DNA from 3 places in the Ensifer sp. R1-3 genome. Region 1 is predicted to be linked to each of the others. Evidence: riboswitches for the same ligand, from Rfam matches in the RefSeq annotation. Region 1 holds a riboswitch; each other region holds the start of a gene.
What was found. A riboswitch is a leader RNA that binds a small molecule or an ion and turns the genes downstream of it on or off. The one in region 1 is predicted to bind cobalamin.

Region 1 (3,379 bases):
CCTTGGAGGCCAGCCCCGCCTTGGAGGCCAGCCCCGCCTTGGAGGCAAGTCCGGCCTCGGCGATGGCATCCGCCAGCGCTTCGATGCCTTCGATCGTGCGGATCGTCGGGTTCATCGCCTGCGCATCCATGGCGAACACATAGCCTTTGGCGACTGCCGGCATGAGGCTCGCCACGGGATCGGTCTTCAGGAATTCGAGTTTGGCGTCGAGGCTGTCGAGCGGGTAACGTCGACGTTCCATGGAGCCGGCCACGATCATGGTCGGCTCGGCTTTGGCGATGGTCTCCCAGCCGACCGTCGGCCATTCGTCTTCTGTGTCGATGATGTTTTCGATCCCGAGCGCCGCCATTATGTAGCCGGGTGCGCCATTCCTGCCGGCGACATAGGGGTCGGCATCGGCAGCGCTGGAGAACCAGAAGACGGCCGAGAGCTTGTCCCCGGCCGAGGCGACCTTGGCGCGCGCCGCCTCTTCTCGGCTTTTCAGCTCGGCGACGACCTTCTCGCCCTTATCCTGAACATTGTAGATATGCGCCAGCTCGCGAATTTCCCGGTAGACGAGGTCCATGGTGAAGACCTGCCGTCGCACGCCGTCGCTCGCCGCCGAGTTCTCCTTGCCGGTGCAATCCGAAGGCGATGTGTAGACCGGAATGCCGAGCTCCTCGAACTGCTCCGGCCTCGCGACCACGCCTTCCGGGCCGACCTGCCACTGAAACTGCACCGCCACCATGTCCGGCTTCTTGGCAAGTACGCTTTCGAAGCTCGGATCGTTGTCTGCCAGGCGTTCGACCTTGGCGTTGACCTCCTCGTAACCTTCAAGGACGGGGCCGACCCAGAGGGCGGTGCCGGCGACCTTATCCGCAAGGCCGAGCAGATAGAGGATCTCGGTGCTGCTCTGGCCGATCGAGACGGTGCGCGTCGGCGTCTTGTCAAAGGTGATCTGCCGTCCGCAATTCTCGAGTGTCAGCGGATAGGTCGTCTCGGCAGCGTAGACGGGATGGCCAAGAGCCGCTGCGCCGATGGAAAAAGTAATGAGACCCGCAATGAGCGGTCGTTTCAGAAAGCTGTTCATGAATAGTCCCCGAGTGTGAGGCCGCTAGGCGGCCGTGATGGTCAGCCTGCCGATCGGGTTCGATCGGACGAGTGACGGCTGGACCTCGGGGAAACTGATGAAAGTGTGCGCCGCGAGGCGCGAAAGACGGTCATGGCTTGCTCCTGTTCCGGGCATCCCCGCCCGTGACGTTGGATCGATTTGACGGCAGGTCTCCTGGCTCACGGACAGAGTCGCTCATCTGCCTTCCCGCGCAACGCGCGCAGTGGCTGGCGCCTTGGCGCCACAAGGATGAACGACGATCCGCTTACAGTTGCGGGGGCAGCCACGGTTTTGGTCCCTCTTGGGTCGTCCCCACCGTGTTCCCTATTAATCCCCTCCACCTCACGGGTAGGGGAACCGTCCGGCTCAGTTAATGTGGAACGCAGCCCCCGGTCAAGGTGAAACGCGACGCCGCGCCTTGCATCGGGCTTCAATATGTTATGTTATTACACTCGTCAACAGAAAGTTATGTAATACCATTTCATTCCCGCGCCGGACCGTTCCGATTAGCCTTCACCGGCACCGCTAGGTCAGCATCGGCCACTATGGCTTTAGGCCATCACATGGCCGCAGGATGATGGGTTCCCGGCTTTGCGCCGCGAGTTCGCGGCAGCCGCCGGCATCGCAAAGCGTCCAGCCGGAGACGGTCGCGCCGGAGGCGGCCAGGACGAGTTCGGGAAGCGGCGGCAGGTCGGGCGTCCAGACCCACCAGCGGCCCTGACGACGCGCATTCTCTCCCGGTTCCATTCCCGCACCCGAGCCCTGCACGCGCGCCTCCTCAAGAACGAGACCCTCTGCCGTAACGGCCCAACGCTCCTGCCATTCGGTCTTCTCGACCGAATGGGTCCAGCCGAGGGTGAAGACACCCGCAGCAACGGCGACAACCTTGCCGCCGATGATGCAGGCAAGCGCGCTCATGCCGGTTCCACCGTCTGCCGGCCAGCCTGGCGGGCGCGCCGCCAGATCAAGAAGGCGAAGACCGCGGAGAGTGCGAAGCCGACCTCATCGGTGATCGGCAGCGCCGCCAGCAGCGTGAAGGCGGCCGCGGCCGCGAGCACCCGCTCGAGAACCCCGAGCCGGACGGCGGCGAAGCCCACCACGGCGGCACCCCAGAGCGCGATCGCCAGGCCGGTCTTGACGACAATATAGGCGACGGCAGCCGGATAGCCCACGATTGCGGCCATCGCGCCCCCATCCTGCAGCATCAGCGCCGGCGAATAAACGGCCATGAACGGGATGACGAAACCGGCCGCCGCCACCTTGATCGCCTGGATCGAGATCTTCAGCCCGCTTTCCCGCGCGATCGGTGCCGCCGCGAAGCAGGCAAGCGCCACCGGCGGCGTCAGATCGGCAAGAATGCCGAAATAGAAGACGAACATGTGGCTGACGATAAGCGGCACGCCGAGTTCCAAAAGCGCGGGCCCGGCGATCGACGAGGTGATGATGTAGTTCGGGATCGTTGGTATGCCCATGCCGAGCACGAGGCAGGTGACCATCGTCAGGAGCAACGACAGAAACAGGCTCTTGCCGCCGACCGAGACGATGAATTGCCCGAAGGTATTGGCCGCTCCGGTCAGCGTCATCGTGCCGATGATCACGCCGACGAGCGCGCAGGCGATCGCCACCGGAAGGGCCGTCTTCGCCCCTTCGGCAAGCGCATCGCGGCATATCACCAGGGTCTCCCGGCCACCCTTCAGGAACGCGTTGCCGGCAATCAGCAGCGCCAGCGCTGCGATGATCACGCCGATGCCGAACTGGAAGAAGGCGGCCGCCACGAGGCCGAGGCCGACCCAGAAGATGATGCGTATGACACCGGCGGGAAGGCCGAGCGCAAGCGAACTGCCGAGGATCAGAAGGCCGGTGAAGGCGAGGCCGACCGTGCCGGCGAAAAGCGGCGTGTAGCCGGAGAACAGCAGCCAGACGAGCGCGGCGAGCGGCAGGATCAGATGCCACTGTTCGAGGATTGCCGCCCTGGCCGAGGGCAGTTGGTCCTTGGGCAGGCCGAGCAGCCCGTGCTTGCCGGCTTCGAGATGGACCATCCAGAAGGCGGAAGCGAAATAGAGGATCGCCGGTATGACCGCGGCCTTGACGATCTCGTAATATTCGACGCCGAGCGTCTCAGCCATGATGAAGGCGACCGCGCCCATCACAGGCGGCATGATCTGCCCGCCCATCGAGGCCGTTGCCTCGACGCCGCCTGCAAAGGCCGCCCGATAGCCGAACTTTTTCATCAGCGGGATGGTGAACTGCCCGGTCGTCACCACATTCGCGACGCCGGAACCGGAAATG
Region 2 (3,379 bases), 510 kb from region 1:
TTCCTCTTGTCGAGAAAACTTCCGTCAGAGTGCCCTGGGATAATCGCGTGGAATGACGAGTGCCTGAAAGAAAAAGGCCCCACCGGGGAGCCTTGTCATGTGATTGGATTTTCGGTTTGATCGACACCGGCAACACAGGGGCAGCTCGATGACTTACCTCGAAGAAGATTCAGAACGCGGAATTCAGCTCTTCATGGCTGAATATGCAGTCAACCGGGAAGAAGCCCTTCGTCTCATCGTTCGAGACTGGTTAGGCAGTCACGGTTATCTCGCTTTAACCGAGGATGAATCAGAACTCGGCAAAGACACCGCAATCGACGAAACGGCGACGCTTGGCGGGGCTTAGAGCAGCGAGGCGCTTTTTCCCCGCCACTCCTGTATGTTGAAGAATGAAGCACCTTGTATCTCTCCAATTCGGAGCTTTATTTCGTCTCGGCAGGAACACGCGTCGCCGGCATTTGGCAGCTGACCGGAGAGAAGGCAGATGAACCTTTCTATGCGCCTTGCACTTCTCAGCCTCGCCTGGCTGATGGTCGGGCTCGGCATTGTCGGAATCTTTCTCCCGCTGCTGCCCACGACGCCTTTCCTCCTCCTGGCGGTATGGTTGTTTTCGCGCTCCTCGCCGCGTCTCGCGAAATGGCTGATGGACCATCCATTGTTCGGGCCGCCATTACGTGACTGGCGGGAAGAAGGAGCAATCTCACGTCGTGCCAAAATATCTGCAGTTTTGCTGATGAGTTTGGCACTCATCTATTTGTGGGTTGCGTTCGAACCACCGGCAATCGCTTTGCTCGTGGTTACCGGTATCATGTTCACCTGCGGTGCCTTCATCGTGTCCCGTCCAGAACCGCCAAACAAACCATGAGAAAAGCAGCACGCGCGCCGCTCCTTGTTTCGACACGTCCCTTTGCCGGCAATGCATGCGCAATAGGTGCGAGTGCCGTAGCGCTCTCTGAGGGATGGCTCTCAATGCTTCGAGGTTACAGTCGCTTGCGTTTCAAGGACGTTCGTTGCAAGTCCAACTTCCTGCCCGACTAACACTGATATGGCGAGGATGAAGGCCGCAACACCTAGACCGGTCAGCAATTCGACGTCCATTATTACCTCCTGGTATACGCGCCCGAGGCATAAATGCGTTTCGGAGGCGCCGCGGCAACCCTAGGTATTTAGGGAATTTCCAGCGCCTGCCGTTCGCGGCACACGCCTGTTCGATTGCGAATAACACGAACGAGAGCCACAAACTGCGCTCCCTCGCATTTTTTCGCGGCGACCCAAGCGCGGATGGGCGCACATCGAACGAAATGCTAGGACGCCCAGAATCCCATAATAACTTGCTGAAACAATTCCTGACCCTCAAAGTGATGGGCGATGCAGCACCATTGCGGCAGGGTATTTTGGAACAAGTCGCTCGTAGCGGCAGGATCGGAACGTCGCGAGCGGTCATGTGTTGACCCCCGAGGAGATCCCACCCATGCCGACAAACAGAAGATGAAGAGGCTGATCTGGGACTGCCAGAAGGACATCGCCGCGTATGTGACGCCGCAAAGCGGAATTGGGCAGGACAAGCCGCTCCAGATGCTAACTTCCCGGCTCGACGGTGGTCAGGCGGAGAGGGCGTGGGCGACGATTGGCACGACTGGTGGCCGGACGACAATGATGGTGAAGACGCGACGGCGGAACCCCCGTGCCTCGGACAGCGAGACGGCCTGACACAAACAGAGCTGCGGTGGCATTGAAGGCTGATCCGCCGCAGCTCCGACGCGACATATTCTTCGTCCCGCTGGGCTCTCGCCCTCTTCCGATCCGCTTCGAATGCCGCTTACTGCTGGAGAATTGGGAACGGCGAAAGCGAGATCAATTCCGCTTACGCCTCAGATTATCGCCCCCATACCCATGCACTGGGCGTGTTCATAATCACGCCGCCTGATGCAGTCTGATATTGAACATGGGACCACGACTGTAGCGATCAAGCGCCTTTGCACCGGCGAGAACACCCAAGTCGATCAGCGGCTCCAGCAGAATGACGCTCATGTAGGCAGCGCCGAACGAACCCACGGCCGCGAGATTTTCGACGCTGAAGCCGTGGCCATAAAGTGCCCAGAAGGCAACCCATGCAACAATACCGCCCTGATAGGTCGTGGAGAGCGCCAAAGTTTGCCTATATTTCAATTCCACGTATGCGGTCCGAGACGGAATAATCCGCGCGGCGAGCAGACTGGTTGCCCAAAGGGGCACCAGCAACGTAGTTACGTTCATCCCATATTGTGGCAAATCGAACGGCGCAAAGAAAAGCCCTTGAAGAAGCAGACCAGCCGCAAGGCCAACCGCAGCGGCGCCTGCTCCGAACAAGAGAAGAAGGGTTGAACCCAGGATAAGATGGACTTCCGAGACACCAGCAGGATGGTGCGGCAGAACTTCGAAAAAGCAGAAGACCAAAGCCGTTGTCACGACACTGCGTAACACGAGCGCACCGGCACCACCGTCGTTGCGAATACTGTCAGCCGCCAACTTGGCGGTGAGCCCGAGAGCCCCTGCGGCAGTGGCATAACTCAATATAATCTTTGCGCCATCGACGACGCCTGGTTCGATATGCATGTGCTCTCCTTTCCGCACCCACCGTGCGGCGTGGCAGTTGTTGAGGCGTGTCGCCCAAGGTGATGGCAGGTCTCCTGGCTTGCGGGTCGTAGCTTTGTCCGCCTTATCAGCCGATTCACGGCCAATGGCATCCTTGGACTTTGCTCGCCGCTCACAGTTGCGGGGGCAGCCACGGTTTTAGCCCCTGATGGGTCGTCCTCACCGTGTTCCCTTTTCATCCGCCGTTCTTCAGTCGGGCGGAACCATCACATGATCTGGTATGCTCACGCTGGCCAGAAAACAACGGAAAATGTTCTATCCACAAGACCATTCAGGCCTTCGGCTGCTCGAAGTTCGCGCCGATCGAAGATTTGCCGAGGGCAAGGTCATCACCCAACTCGAATACCGCGGCCGAACCAGAGGCCAACGCCCCGGAGTATTGTGGCCTGGTTGCGCGAGAACCCATCTTCAAACAAGATGCGAAAGACCAGGGTCGGACACGAGCGGCTTCCCCTGGAAAGGGCAAATCGCCGTTTGGTTGATCCTCCGCGAATGACGCAAAGGCCGGTGACGGCGGTCGAGACTGGTATTCTATCTTTCCATGCGGCGTTGTTGGGCCAGATCCTGCATCCGACCGGCGAGATCGTTCACGAGCGCATGGCGTCGGCAGAGGCTGCTGTCCGGGGCGGAAGAGGCTGAGTGATGGGCGACACGCTCGATGTATTTCCAACCGAGGTGAAGGCTTCGGCTACTATCTCAAGATGCGGTGCCTACCGTTACCGTCTCGAGCGGCAATGGGATTCGG
Region 3 (3,379 bases), on a different replicon from region 1:
TGCGAATTCCGAGCGTATCGAGACCGGCGGATGCGAGCGTGTGCACGGTGCTCTCCCGCCGCTGCGGCAGGATCAGCGTGAGGGGGCCGGGCCAGAAGGCCTCGGCCAGACGTCTCGAAACCGGATCGAAGGTCACATGCGCCTCTGCCATCGCCAGATCGCAGACGTGGCAAATCAGCGGATTGAACCGCGGCCGCCCCTTCATCTCATAGATGCGGCTGATCGCATCGGGGGTCGTGGCATCGGCGGCAAGGCCGTATACGGTCTCCGTCGGGATCGCGACCGGTTCGCCGTCCGAAAGAACCGCGCAGGCTTTCTCGATTGCCCGCTCAGGTTCGATGCGCGTGTCGATGATTTCGGCCATGGCGTTCTGATCCTTTCCGTCGCTTCCTTAACGGAGCGACCGCAAAAACAGAACGATTTTCTTTGTCAAAGGCTGCGAACGATCCGGCGCAAGGCTTCGTCGCGTGCGCCGAGCATCAGCACGTTCTTCAGCGCCACCTTCGGATCCTGCGTCCGGAAAATCAGCCCGTTGCCGCGCACGTTGCGGTTGACGACGATCCGTTCCTCGCCGGCGTCGGGCTCGATCGCGACGGCGAAATACATGCGCGAGTAGCCCGGCTGGATACGGTCGAAGAAATGGGTCTCGTTCCCGAGCTCGCAGAAGAAGTTCGCGAAATAAAAGGACCAGGTGATCTCATGCCCGTTGGCGAGGCAGGTATTCGCGGCGGTCACGTGGCAATAGCCGAGATGCGGACTGCTGGGGAGCGTGCGATGGAAAACCATCTTCGGGAACTGGATCGAGGCATGAAACCCGTTGATTCGCCTGTGGGTCGTCTCGCCCGCTGTCGTCAGCTTCCGCGCCGTCTGCTGCGCCACCTCGGCATAACTCAGATACTGACGCTCGTTCGGCATCCACCGGCGTCTATCGATCCGGCCGGTCCGCAGGAACTCGGTGTGAGCCTTGGCTTTCGGCGGCGCGGCCGCCTTGTCGGCAGCGTCGTAATATCGGAGTTTTGCCATGGGCGTCGTCGCGCCATCCTGTCCGCAAGCGGGTTGATCGCGGCGAACGTTAAATCATCTCAGTTAACGAATTGGTCCCGGTATGTCCGGGCCGGCATCGATCAGACCCTTGTGTTGGCGGGCCGTGTCGCAGAATGGCCACTCGCCTTCGCGCCATGAACGGCGCTGCCGAAAAATCCGCCAGCTGCGCAGGGATTCATCTACTTCCTTGTTTGTTATGGATAATATTGCATGCCTTCGTGCCGATTGTGTCGCGCCTGGCTGTCGTCTTTCTGGAATCGGATGTCGTCTATTGGCAGTTGCCGGGCCGGTCCTCAGGCTTAGATGAGGACACTCAAGGTGCCGCCTCGAAGGGAGGGCGGAGAATTGGGAAGCCGGTCAAATCCCGGCGCTGCCCCCGCAACGGTGGTGGAGCGAACAGCCACGGCAGAAGGCCACTGGACACCGCGTCCGGGAAGGCGCCGGGCAGGTCCCTTGCGGACGGCTCCAGAGCCCGGAAACCAGCCTTGAAGCAGAAATAGACCGTAGCTGGTTGCGGCGGGCAGCCGGATCGGAGCCAATTGCGTTGCGGGTCCACGCGGCCGGCGCGGGTTCCAGTCCTGCCTCTCCGAAACGGCGGAAAAACGAGGACAAGGGCATGGAAATTCAGACCGAAATGCTGCGCAAGCTGAAGACCCGTCGCGAAGGCTACAGCCTCGACCGCGCCTTCTACGTCGATCCCGATTATTACCGTCAGGACCTGGAGCAGATCTGGTACAAGGATTGGCTGTTCATCGGCCATGATTGCGAAGTCCCGCGGCCGGGGAACTATTTCACGGTGCAGGTCGGCGATTACCCGGTCGTTATCGTTCGAGACAGGCAGGGCGCGGTCCGGGCACTGCACAATTCGTGCCGCCATCGCGGCTCGCGCGTCTGCACGCAGCACAAAGGCTCATCCGCCAAACTCGTCTGTCCCTACCACCAGTGGACTTACGAACTCGACGGCCGCCTGCTCTTCGCGCGGCAGATGCCCGAGGGCTTCGACCCGGCCGAGCACAGTCTGAAGCCGATCCACTGCGAGACCGTCGGCGGTTACATCTTCATCAGTCTTGCCGAACACCCGATGGACTTCCGGCCGTTCCGCGAGACGGTCGCGGCCTATCTCGCGCCGCATCGCCTGGGGGAAACGAAGGTCGCCTTCGAAAGCACCATCGTCGAGAAGGGCAATTGGAAGCTGGTCTGGGAGAACAATCGCGAGTGTTACCACTGCGCCGCCAATCATCCGGAACTCTGCCGTACCTATCCGGAAGCGCCGACCGTAACCGGTGTCCAGGGGGCGATGAACGATCCGGAAATCGGCGCCCACTGGCAGAAATGCGAGGCGGCGGGCCTTCCGAGCGCCTTCAAGATCGCGCCCACGGGCCAGTTCCGCATGACGAGAATGCCGCTGATCAACGGCGCCGAGAGCTATACGATGTCCGGACAGAAGGCTGTCCGCAAGCAACTCTCCATCGGCGTAGACGCCGATGGCATCGGGACGCTGCTCCTCTTCCATTATCCGACGACCTGGAACCACATTCTCGGCGACCATGCGATCACCTTCCGCGTTCTGCCGCTCGGGCCGGAACTGACTGAGGTTACGACCAAATGGCTGGTCAACAAGGATGCGGTGGAGGGCGTCGACTACACGATAGACGAGCTGACGCACGTCTGGACGGAGACCAACGATCAGGACCGGCAGATCGTCGAGGAAAACGCCTTCGGAATCCGCTCGCCCGCCTATGAGCCGGGTCCTTATTCCGCCGAACACGAGGGCGGCGTCATGCAGTTCGTCGAGTGGTATTCGAGCTTCATGCTGGACCGCCTTCAGGGCGGGGCCGCGCATCTCTCGCGGGTGGCATGACGATGGAAATGCCTCGCTCCTTTCACCATTTCGACGAGCTCGACCCCTGGAGAGACCGTCAGCACATGCTGGAGTGCATGTCGGCCGTAGCCGAAACCGCTGACGTGATGACCTTCACCTTCCGCTCCGACAAGCCGGCCTGGTTCCGCTACCTGCCGGGGCAGTTCGTGACACTCGAACTGCCCGTCGCAGCCGAGCCGGTGATGCGCACCTATACGCTGTCATCCTCGCCATCGCGCCCGCTTTCGGTCGCGGTCACGGTCAAGGCGCAGCCCGGAAGCATCGGCACCCGCTGGATGTTCGACAATCTGAAGCCGGGCATGATGCTCAAGGCGTTCGGGCCGCTCGGCGACTTCAGCTTCGTCCGTCATCCCGGTGAAAAATATCTCTTCATATCGGCGGGGTCGGGCGTCACGCCGATGATGTCGATGACGCGCTGGATGGCCGACTGCGCGCCGGAAACGGATGTCACCT

Region 2: it holds a riboswitch for cobalamin, as region 1 does, so the genes downstream of both, M1D43_RS19830 (energy-coupling factor ABC transporter permease) here and M1D43_RS17370 (ABC transporter substrate-binding protein) in region 1, are expected to answer to the same signal.
Region 3: it holds a riboswitch for cobalamin, as region 1 does, so the genes downstream of both, M1D43_RS09255 (aromatic ring-hydroxylating oxygenase subunit alpha) here and M1D43_RS17370 (ABC transporter substrate-binding protein) in region 1, are expected to answer to the same signal.

What each region holds. Positions count from the first base shown of each region.
Region 1 covers NZ_CP096516.1:14,205-17,583, reverse strand. Annotated here, with positions in the region: gene M1D43_RS17370 (ABC transporter substrate-binding protein) at 1-1,069, opposite strand, end outside; cobalamin riboswitch at 1,238-1,467, opposite strand; gene M1D43_RS17365 (DUF1850 domain-containing protein) at 1,634-2,008, opposite strand; gene M1D43_RS17360 (TRAP transporter permease) at 2,005-3,379, opposite strand, start outside.
Region 2 covers NZ_CP096516.1:520,467-523,845, reverse strand. Annotated here, with positions in the region: gene M1D43_RS19850 (hypothetical protein) at 149-346, shown strand; gene M1D43_RS19845 (YbaN family protein) at 485-865, shown strand; gene M1D43_RS19840 (hypothetical protein) at 967-1,098, opposite strand; gene M1D43_RS19835 (hypothetical protein) at 1,489-1,710, shown strand; gene M1D43_RS19830 (energy-coupling factor ABC transporter permease) at 1,915-2,595, opposite strand; cobalamin riboswitch at 2,643-2,857, opposite strand; gene M1D43_RS19825 (DUF1643 domain-containing protein) at 3,277-3,379, shown strand, end outside.
Region 3 covers NZ_CP096515.1:1,911,045-1,914,423, reverse strand. Annotated here, with positions in the region: gene M1D43_RS09265 (L-threonylcarbamoyladenylate synthase) at 1-364, opposite strand, end outside; gene M1D43_RS09260 (DUF6656 family protein) at 430-1,023, opposite strand; cobalamin riboswitch at 1,344-1,546, shown strand; gene M1D43_RS09255 (aromatic ring-hydroxylating oxygenase subunit alpha) at 1,661-2,905, shown strand; gene M1D43_RS09250 (FAD-binding oxidoreductase) at 2,902-3,379, shown strand, end outside.